One region of the Stenotrophomonas sp. YJH_SMC_21 genome, then DNA from elsewhere that is predicted to be linked to it. Evidence: predicted binding sites of a transcription regulator. Region 1 holds the regulator's gene; each other region holds the start of a gene.
The links. The regulator FliA, encoded in region 1, starts transcription of late flagellar genes. The targets are predictions, from matches to a motif close to TAAAGTTTNNCNNNCNNNGGCCGATAA.
Positions count from the first base shown of each region.

Region 2: a site for FliA is predicted at 1,865-1,891, ahead of AC5P67_RS01415 (methyl-accepting chemotaxis protein). Genes of this name have one in related genera too.
Region 3: a site for FliA is predicted at 1,515-1,541, ahead of AC5P67_RS19910 (methyl-accepting chemotaxis protein). Genes of this name have one in related genera too.

Region 1 is NZ_JCAFSU010000024.1:10,322-13,593, forward strand. It holds gene AC5P67_RS19585 (chemotaxis protein CheA) at 1-318, opposite strand, end outside; gene AC5P67_RS19590 (protein phosphatase CheZ) at 321-926, opposite strand; gene cheY (chemotaxis response regulator CheY) at 926-1,318, opposite strand; gene AC5P67_RS19600 (RNA polymerase sigma factor FliA) at 1,376-2,119, opposite strand; gene AC5P67_RS19605 (MinD/ParA family ATP-binding protein) at 2,116-3,003, opposite strand; gene flhF (flagellar biosynthesis GTPase FlhF) at 2,990-3,272, opposite strand, start outside.
Region 2 is NZ_JCAFSU010000001.1:320,694-323,965, forward strand. It holds gene AC5P67_RS01415 (methyl-accepting chemotaxis protein) at 1-1,746, opposite strand, end outside; gene AC5P67_RS01420 (NAD-dependent epimerase/dehydratase family protein) at 1,955-2,848, opposite strand; partial or broken gene AC5P67_RS01425 (S41 family peptidase) at 2,947-3,227, opposite strand.
Region 3 is NZ_JCAFSU010000025.1:32,062-35,333, reverse strand. It holds partial or broken gene AC5P67_RS19930 (hypothetical protein) at 1-172, shown strand, start outside; gene AC5P67_RS19925 (hypothetical protein) at 153-566, shown strand; gene AC5P67_RS19920 (DUF596 domain-containing protein) at 563-907, shown strand; gene AC5P67_RS19915 (hypothetical protein) at 988-1,362, shown strand; gene AC5P67_RS19910 (methyl-accepting chemotaxis protein) at 1,573-3,272, shown strand, end outside.

The DNA of each region.
Region 1 (3,272 bases):
GGACACGGCGTCCAGCATCGACTGCAGGTAGTCCAGCGATTGCTGGGCGGCGTCGAAGTGGTGGGCCTGCAGCACCGCCTGCCCGGCACGCGCGATGCCCAGGGCCTCTTCAGCGGCGTGGCACAGCTCGACCATCGCAGTGACGCCAAGGAAGCCGGCACCGCCCTTGAGCGTGTGGTATCCACGGAACACCGCGTTGAGCTGCTCGGTGTCCTGCGGTGCCTGCTCCAGCGACACCAGCTGTTCGCCCAGGCGATCCAGGATTTCCTGTGCCTCGATGATGAAATCGGCAGTGATGTCGTCGGATACCGCGCTCATGCTTACAGCCCCAGATCCGACAACAGGTCGTCGGCGTCGTTCTGCGAGACCGCGTGGCGGTCCAGTCCCTTCAGTGCCGGCCCGGCCAGTTCCGGGTCGGTGCGATGCTGTTCCGGCGGCAGGCCGAGTGCGCCGAAGCCCTCGTGCACGCGGCGGACGATGCCGACCACGCGACGGATGATCTGCCCGGTCAGGTCCTGGTAGCTCTGGGTCAGGGCGATCTCGGTCAGGTTGTGGCGGATGCGCTCGAGCTGCGCGTCCTGGCCCGGCTGCAGGCCTTCAGCACGCAGCTGTTCGGTCAGGCTGCGGCATTCCTCGGCCAGGTCCAGGGTACGGTGCGTGGCCTGTTCGGTCATGGCCACCACGTGGTCCAGGCGTGCGCAGGCGTCGTCCAGCTCACCGGCCTCGCTGGGCACGGTCGGCAGCTCACCCAGTGCCTGCCCCAGCTCGCGGGCCAGCCGCGAGAGGCCGCTCATCATCGGCTGCGTTCGCAGCGCGACCAGTCCGTCGATGCGCTGCCGCCAGGCGGCCTCGTCACCGGACTCGAGTGCGTCCAGGGCTTCCTGCAGGCGCAGGGCGAGGGCGCTCTTGTCGACCGTGGTATCCATCAGGCGCTGGCCGCCAGGCGTTCGAAGATCTTGCCGAGCTTCTCTTCCAGCGTCTGCGCAGTGAACGGCTTGATGATGTAGCCGTTCACGCCGTTCTGGGCGGCTTCGATGATCTGTTCGCGCTTGGCTTCGGCGGTGACCATCAGCACTGGCAGGGTCTTCAGCTTGGCATCGGCACGGATCGCCTTCAGCAGCTCGATGCCGGTCATCACCGGCATGTTCCAGTCGGTGACCACGAAATCGAACGGCTGGCTCTGCAGCAGCGACAGCGCGGCATGCCCGTCCTCGGCTTCGGCGGTATTGGTGAAGCCCAGATCGCCCAGCAGGTTCTTGACGATCCGACGCATGGTCGAGAAGTCATCGACGATCAGGATGCGCATGTTCTTGTTCAAAGCAGAGTTCCTTTGTTGTTCATTCCGGGCGGCCGGGGGCAGCCGCCTCGGGCATGTTCATTCTTCCAGGCCGGCGTCCGCCGCCTCGAAAATCTTGAGCCGGCCACGCAGGCGCAGCACCGCCTGGCCGTGGATCTGGCAGACGCGCGACTCGCTCACGCCGAGCACCGCGCCGATCTCCTTCAGGTTCAGTTCCTGCTCGTAGTAGAGCGAGAGCACCAGCTGTTCGCGCTCGGGCAGGTGGCCGATGGCCTTGCCCAGCTCGCGGCCGAACTCACCACGCTCCAGCACCTGCTGCGGGGTCGGGCCGCCCTGGGCGACGGTGTCCAGCTCGCCCTGGTCCTCGATGCGCGACTCCAGGCTCAGCACCTGGCCACGTGCGGCGTCTTCCATCAACCGCAGGTATTCGGGCAGCGGCATCTCCATCGCGGCGGCCACTTCGGTGGCGCTGGCGGCGCGGCCGCTGCTCTGTTCCAGGCGGCGAATGGTGGCGGCGGCATCGCGTGCACGGCGGTGCACGGAGCGCGGCACCCAGTCGCCACGGCGGATCTCGTCGATCATCGAACCGCGGATGCGGATCGAGGCATAGGTCTCGAACGAGGCGCCCTGGTCGGCGTCATAGCTGCGCGACGCTTCTATCAGGCCCATCATGCCGGCCTGGATCAGGTCGTCCACTTCAACGCTGGCCGGCAACCGCGCGGCCAGGTGGTGGGCGATGCGCCGCACCAGGTCCGAATGCTGGGCGATGACCTCGTTGGCCGCCGAGCGCTGGACTTCCCTGTACTGGGCTGCGCCTTTCATGCGGCCACCCCGCGCTGCTTGAGGATGCGCTCGAGGAAGAACTCGACGCCGCCACGCGGTTCGGTCGGCGCCTGCCAGCGTGCGGTGCGACGCGCGATCTCGGTGATCGCCAGCGCGGCCGGGCTGGACGGGTAGGCCTTCACCACCGGCTGCTGGCGCTGCACCGACAGGCGCAGCCAGTCGTCCTGCGGCACGCAGCCCAGGTAGTTCAGCGAGACATCGGCGAGGAATTTCTCGCAGACGCGGGTCAGCTTTTCGTACAGCACGCGGCCCTCGTTGGGGTCGCGCACCATGTTGGCCACTACCTGGATGCGGTCCACGCCGCGTTCGCGCGACAGCACCTTGATCAGCGCGTAGGCGTCGGTGATCGAGGCCGGCTCGTCACAGACCACCACCACGGTGTCCTGCGCGGCCTGGCAGAAGGTCAGCACGCCGTCGGTGATGCCTGCGGCGGTGTCCACCACCATGATGTCCAGTTCGCGTTCCAGCTCGGAGAACACGTTGACCAGGCCGACGTGCTCTGCCGGGGCCAGCTCGGCCATGTGCCGGCGGCCGGACGCGGCCGGCACCACCAGCACGCCGTTCGGGCCTTCGACGATGACGTCGTCCAGCGAGCAGCGGCCGGCGACCAGGTCGGCCAGCGTGAAGGTCGGGTTCAGCCCCAGGATCACGTCGATGTTGGCCAGGCCCAGGTCGGCGTCCAGCAGCAGCGTGCGCTTGCCCATGCCGGCCAGTGCCACCGCCAGGTTGGCGGACACATTCGTCTTGCCCACGCCGCCCTTGCCGCCAGTGACGGCAATGGTGCGCACAGGGCCGAGCGGCTCGCTGCGGGTGGCCGACAGCGGGAAGGTCTTGGTCAGCTTGGCGTACTCACGCGACGGCATGGTTCAACTCCGGGTTGCAGGGCATATCGGCCGCGCGGCGCAAATCTTCAAGGCGAAGTACGAGATTGGCCGCACTGGCCCGGTGCAGGTCCTCCGGAACATCCTGGCCATCGGTCACCCAGGTGATCGGCAGGGCGTGGTCCACGGCCACTGACAGGGCGTTGCCGAAGCGGCCGGTCTCGTCCAGCTTGCTCAACACCAGGCCCTGCAGGTTGGCGGCGCCGAAGCGGCGGACCACCTCGTCCATGTCGCCGAAGCTGGTGTTGGCC
Region 2 (3,272 bases), on a different contig from region 1:
GCCGACGATCTGGGTCAACTGCTGCACGGTGCTGTTGGCATCGTCGCGCATCACCGCGAACACGCCATGGAAATCACCGCGCATGCGTGCGCTGAGGTCGCCGGCGGCAATCGCGCGAAGCAGCGTCGAAAGCTCAGCCAGGTTGTGATCGCTGACCTGCATCATGATGTTGAGGGTCTCCACCATGCGGCGGAAATCGTGGTCGAAGCGCTGGGCATCACCGCGTACAGCGAAGTCGCCGGCCGCCGCGGCGGCGGCCAGCTGCTGGATCTGCTCGTTGATCGCGGCCAGGTTGCTCTTGGTGGTGGCCATCGCTGCGGTGAACACCGCCTTCTCGCCCGGCAGCGCTTCCATGTCCACGCTGAGGTCACCCACCGCGTAACGCTGCATCACCTCGACCAGACGCTGGGTGACCGCATTGCTGGAAGCCACCAGCTGGTTGCTGTCGGCCACCATGCGGCCGTACTCGCCGGGGAAGGCAGTGGCGTCCATGCGGTAGCTCAGCTCGCCAGCATCGTGGCGGCGCGCCATTTCCGCCTGCGCCGCCATCACCGCCTGCAGCTGCCCGCGCATGCCCTGCATCGCGTCCAGCAGGCGGCCCACTTCATCGTTGCTGCGCGCAGGCAAGGTGCTGTCGAGCTTGCCGGCGGCGACGTCACCCGCCACCCGCACCGCTTCGGCCAACGGGCGGATCGCCAGGCGGCGCAGCAGCACATAGACACCGGCACTCAGCGTCAGCGCGGCCACCACGCCCACCAGCAGCGTCAACCACAGCAGCTGGCGCGCCTCGGCCACGATCACCGCGTGCGGCATCACCACGCCCAGCGCGAAGCGCTGCGGGGCATTGCCCACGCGTAGCGGCACGTAGACGCGCACGTTGCCGGCTGCATCGGGCGTGAAGGCTTCGAACCGGCGGTCGGCGGCGATGTCGGCCAGCATGCTGCGGGTCAATGCGTCGGTGCGCGGCTTGCCGATCTCGGCGGCATTCGCCGAGGCCAGCACCACGCCGTTGGGCGAAAGCAGCTCGACGCGGCCTGCGCCCATCGGCGTCAGCGTCGCCAGGTGCTTCTGCAGCGCCGCCAGCGAGAAGTCGACGGTGAACACGCCGAGGAAGGTACCGTTTTCGACGATCGGCGAGCTCAACGTGCTCATCAGCACCTGCTGGCCGGCGATGTCGTAGGCATAGGGCTCGCTGACCTTGGGCAGCTTGTCGCGGCTGGGTACCACATACCAGTCGGCCGAGCCGTCGGCGGCTTCGGTGTAGTCGGTCATGGTCGACTGCTGCGGCTTGCCGTCATGCCAGGCCCAGTAGCTCATGTAGCGGCCGCTGGCATCGTGCATCGCGGTATTGGCGAACTCGGCATCCTTGCCATCGAAGGCATCGGCCTCCCACATGGTGCTCTTGCCGAGCCACTCCGGGTGGGTGCGCAGCTGCTCGCCCAGCACGGCAGCCAGGCTGGCGCGATCGGGCACGTCGCCCCGCGCACGCTGGGCGAGCACGGCTTCGACCATGGCATCGTTGCTGGCGAACGCCGTGCCCAGGTCGGCGGCGACCTGGCGCGCTTCGGCATTGGCCTCGCTGGTCATGGTCTGGCGCGAGGCATCGATCAGGCTGGCACTGGCCTGGCGATAGATCAGGAACGCCGTCAGGCCGAAGCACAGCAGCGCGATGACGGCGGTGCCCAGCATCAGCTTGTGGGCGATGCTGCCCGGGCGGCGGGCAGCGGCGGAACGGGAAGAAGGCATGGAGGGGTCCGCAAGGCAGTTCAGGACGACCGGCGCCGGGAGGGCACCGCGCAGGCGCGCGATCCGTCGCGCAGGCCACCGGCCGCCGGGACCCGCCCGGCGCAGGAAGCGCACCGGGTTAGCGGCCGCCTGCCAACGAGGTTGAGGCGACCGGCCTACACATTCCTGAATCCACTCAGGGACGGGGAGGGATCCGTCCCCGCGTCCCCTATTCGGCCACCCGATCCTTGATCCACTCCGCGCGTGGCAACACCTCGATGCTGCCTGCGGCGTACTGCTGCAGCACGGCGTCCGGCCCGAAACGCGGCTGCCACCCCAGCTCCCTGCGGATGCGGGCGCTGTCGTAGACGCGGTCGACGCTCAGCGGCAACGGCCAGCCGCGGCGCTCGAACTCGGCCAGCAGCTGCGGTACGCGCCGGGCCAGTACATTGCGCGGCTGGGTGGCCAGTTCCAGGCAATCCTCGCGCCGGAACGGGGTCGCGGCGCAGGCGATGTAGCGGGCGAAGGCCGGCCCCTCATCCAGCAGCAGCGCGGCATGGGCACTGGCCACGTCACGGGCGTCGATCCCACGATGCAACCGGAACATCGCCATCCGTTCCGGCGGTTCCGGGAAGCAGCGCCCCATCCGCAGCACGCGCACCCCGAAGTCCGGTGCGGCGGCAGCTTCAGCCAGGGCCTCGGCCTGCAGCTTGCTGCGGTGGTAGATCGTTCGCGGCAGCGGCTCGGTATCCTCATCGATCCAGCGGCATCCCCCTGCCACCACCGCGTGGCCGTACAGCGCGGTGGTACTGGTCAACACGAACCGTCGTGCGCCTGCCTCGCGCGCCGCCTGCAGCAGGTGCGCAGTCGCGTCCACGTTGATCTGCTGGAACACCGCGTCCGGTACCAGGCCGACGTGTGGCGCATGCAGGGCCGCGGTATGGATGACCGCGTCGACGCCCTGCACCGCGCGCACGACGGCTTGATGATCGGTGACATCGGCAATGATGCGCGTGGTGGCAAACGGACTGCGGTCCAGACCCACCACTTCATGGGCAGCCGCCAGCGCGCCGAAGATCGCGCGCCCGATCCGCCCGGAACTGCCGGTCAACAGAATCTTCATTGAGTCCATTCACTCGAAGCGCCCGGGAACTACCGGGATGCTTCGATTCTAGGCATGCAACGGAACATCTGCGATAGGACGACCGCGCAACTGTGCGTTCATCTTGACGACTTCGGCGGAGCCAGCAGTTGACGTGCGATGGAGAGTGGATCGTCGCCGCCTGCCGCGTCGGGCGCGACACCGGTCCGTTCGCAGTTGACACCGGTCCGCAGTTTGATCGGTTGCCGGTCCGGAACGCTGATCTGATAGCCATCGGGCAGCAGCACAGGATCATCGAACATATGTGCGGCACCGCCACTGCGGCCGCCGGCCTTGCCGCGCATCCGAGGGCCGGCAGTGAATACGCGACGAATGCGGCCGCCGGGCCGGCTGCGTGATCATCCCGGTGCGCAGGGCGCGTGAAAACCGGGGCGAAGATGGCGAC
Region 3 (3,272 bases), on a different contig from region 1:
CACCCATGCGGGCAACAGTGAACTGACTGCGGGCTCGCTGACATTCACCGACCTGCAGAACCACATGGACTATACGGCCAGCTCCGGCAGCATCAGTGGTGGTGCGGGCGGGCAGATGGATGGCTGGGCGCCCAAGCCGGGAACTGCCCGATTTGTCTCTCAAACAACCTGAATCCGTTCTTCAGGCGTACTCGCAAAAGCGAATTGATGACCTCGCACACCAATACAATAGCAAGTCATTGGATCCTAAGGATTTTCAGCTTAATCTTGGTTCAAAGGTCTTGAAGGCCGATGCTCAAGTCAGTACGGGTGCTCCGGTTTATATTGGTGCAAGCACATCCGATGTCATGCTGTATTTCAGACAGCTGACTGGAACTGATCGCATGCCTGTCGCGAAGGTCGTACCTGGAAAGGGTCTTCTTTATACGGCAACCACGAGCTCTGGTGCAAAGATAACTCTTAGAGATTTTTCAACGAGCGCGCAGAAGACTGGTGCTAGTTGGACAATTGATGTGCAGGATAAATCCATAAATAATGGAAAGCGAGTAGAGGTGAAGTTCAAATGAAAGACGGGATTCATTGTGCAGTGGTGACTTCTTCGTTTGGGTTATCAATGGGTGCCGTCTGGCAGCACATGACGATGGAAATGGGAGGTGTTGGGATCTCCGAAAGAAAAGACGCGTTCTTCGAGTTGATGGGTCGTTTGTTGAGGGAAGGGAAAGTGAGGCTTGCAACGGACGGGGTGTTCTTGCAAGGCGACTGGAGGGAGCAGCTGACGCTAATCTCAAACGCTTGGCCCGAAAATCCTGGTGAAGATGATATCGATGGATTCGGCCTCTGGTTCTTGACCGATGCTCCGGCGGGTCTGGTTTGGATCGGCGCAGATGGCCGTGAACAGTGGACGTAGTAGTCCGATTCATGTCGGTGGCGCCCGATGATCCTGACGAATGGGTCAGGGCTTGTAACGACACCGAGCTTTGATGAAGCTTGCTTGAGTCGAAGCCGGTGCCGATCTGGGTTTCGTGCTGCGCGCTCTGGACTCGATCCAGGCCGTACTCCGACGGTGCCGACGGCCTGCGTGGATATCTTCCAGCATCCAACACCGGCTTCGGATTCAGCATCGTCGACCCGCCGGAAGCTGTCGTTGCGGAAGGGATTGAAGCCAAGTGGCAGGTCGGCCTGCTCGGCTCGTTTCATTTCCGCGCGAGCGGGTTTGAAAGTGCCTGGGAGGAAATCTGCCGCTTCATCAATCGTTACGCTGCGGCGTGCGAGTTCCGGTTTGTGCTCTCCTTCCAGTTCGAGAGCATCTATGCGGCAAGGCTCGGGAAGGATCTGGTCTTCCCGGGGCCTGCTGCTCCGTAATGCTGGATGCCGGGGCGGCAGGCCCGGGCCTGATCCCATTCTCGGTACACATGGCGATATGCCTTATGGATATAACGCGTTCGTGGGTTTTCTGATTTCACACCTGTCTGCACAGTTCCAGAGTTTTAGATCGATATAATAATATCGACCCATAAAGTTTCCCCTGCCTGCGCCGCCATCGATCATACGGCCATGATCAAGGGAATTGAGATGCTCGCCTTACGCAACCTTCGAGTGGGATCCCGGCTGGGTGCCGGGTTCGGTTTGCTGCTGCTGTTCATCGTGGCCATCGTTGGCCTCGTGCTGTACGGAAACCACCTGAAGTCCGCCCAGTTCGAGAAAGTGGTGGACGTCAACATGGTGAAGATGCGGCTGTTGAACGACATGCTGGATACCAACAACGCGGTGCTGATGCATCGCCGGCTGATGGTGATCAAGCGCGGTGAGGATTTCGACAAGGATTATCAGAAGGCGCAGGAGCTGTCGCAGACCTACGACGGTATCTGGGCCAAGTACATCAAGATTCCACGCGACGCCACTGGTGATGCCCTGGTGGCGAAAATCGACGCGGCACGCAAGGCCACCGACGCCTCCACCCAGCATCTGCACGAGCGCATGAAGGCCGGTGATTTCAACGGCGCGGCCAAGGAACTGCTCGCCGAGCACGGCTTGGCCACCGCATGGAATGAGGCGATCTCGACCCTGCTGCGGCATCAGGAGACACTGACCGAGCGCAGTCGCGAGGAATACCGTTCAACCGAATCCTGGACCGGCACGTTGTCGATCGTGTTCGGCGCGTTGAGCCTGCTACTGGGCTCGCTGGCCGCGTGGGCCATCACCCGCAGCCTGACCCGCCCGCTGGAAGGTGCGGTGAAGCTGGCCGACGGCATCGCCAACGGGCGGCTGGACAACAGCATCGACGCGTCCGGCAACGATGAGGTGACGCAGCTGCTCAGGTCGATGCAGCGCATGCAGGCGCAGTTGCAGTCGGTGATGGCGGCGCAGGGCGAGCTGGCCCGCCAGCACGACGCGGGCAGCCTCAGCTATCGCATGGACGAGAGTGCTTTTCCTGGCGACTACGGGCGCATGGTGCACGAGACCAATGCGCTGGTCGGCTCGCATGTGCAGGTGCAGAACCGGCTGATCGAAGTAATGAAGCATTACGCCCGCGGTGATCTGTCAGTGGACATGGATCCGTTGCCGGGCGAGAAGGCCGCAATCACCCAGGCCATGGACGAAACCAAGGCCAGCCTGTCGGCGATCAACGGTGAGATCCGCCGCCTGGCGACGGCCGCAGCCGCCGGCGACTTCAGCCTGCGCGGCGATGAAGATCGCTTCGCCTATGATTTCCGCGACATGGTGGCCGGGCTCAATCGCCTGATGCAGACCACCGACGAGAACCTGGTGCAGGTGTCGACCCTGCTGCAGGCGATCTCGCGCGGTGACCTCACTGTACGCATGCAGGGCGACTTCCACGGCGTGTTCGCCCGCATGCGTGATGACTGCAACGCCACCGTCGATCAGCTCAAGCAGATTGTCGGCCGTATCCAGTCCAGCGCGTCCAGCATCAACCTGGCGGCAGGCGAGATCGCTTCGGGCAACAACGATCTGTCGCGGCGCACCGAGCAGCAGGCGGCGAACCTGGAAGAGACGGCTGCGTCGATGGAGGAACTGACCTCCACCGTGAAACAGAACGCCGAGCACGCACGCCAGGCCAACCAGCTTGCCATCGGTGCGCATGGCGTCGCCTCACAGGGCGGCGAGGTGGTCGGCCAGGTGGTCACCACCATGTCGGCCATCGAAGCCTCGTCGAAGAAGATCGCCGAGATCATCAGCGTCATCGACGGCATCGCGTTCCAGACCAACATCCTGGCCTTGAACGCGGCGGTGGAAGCTGCTCGTGCCGGCGA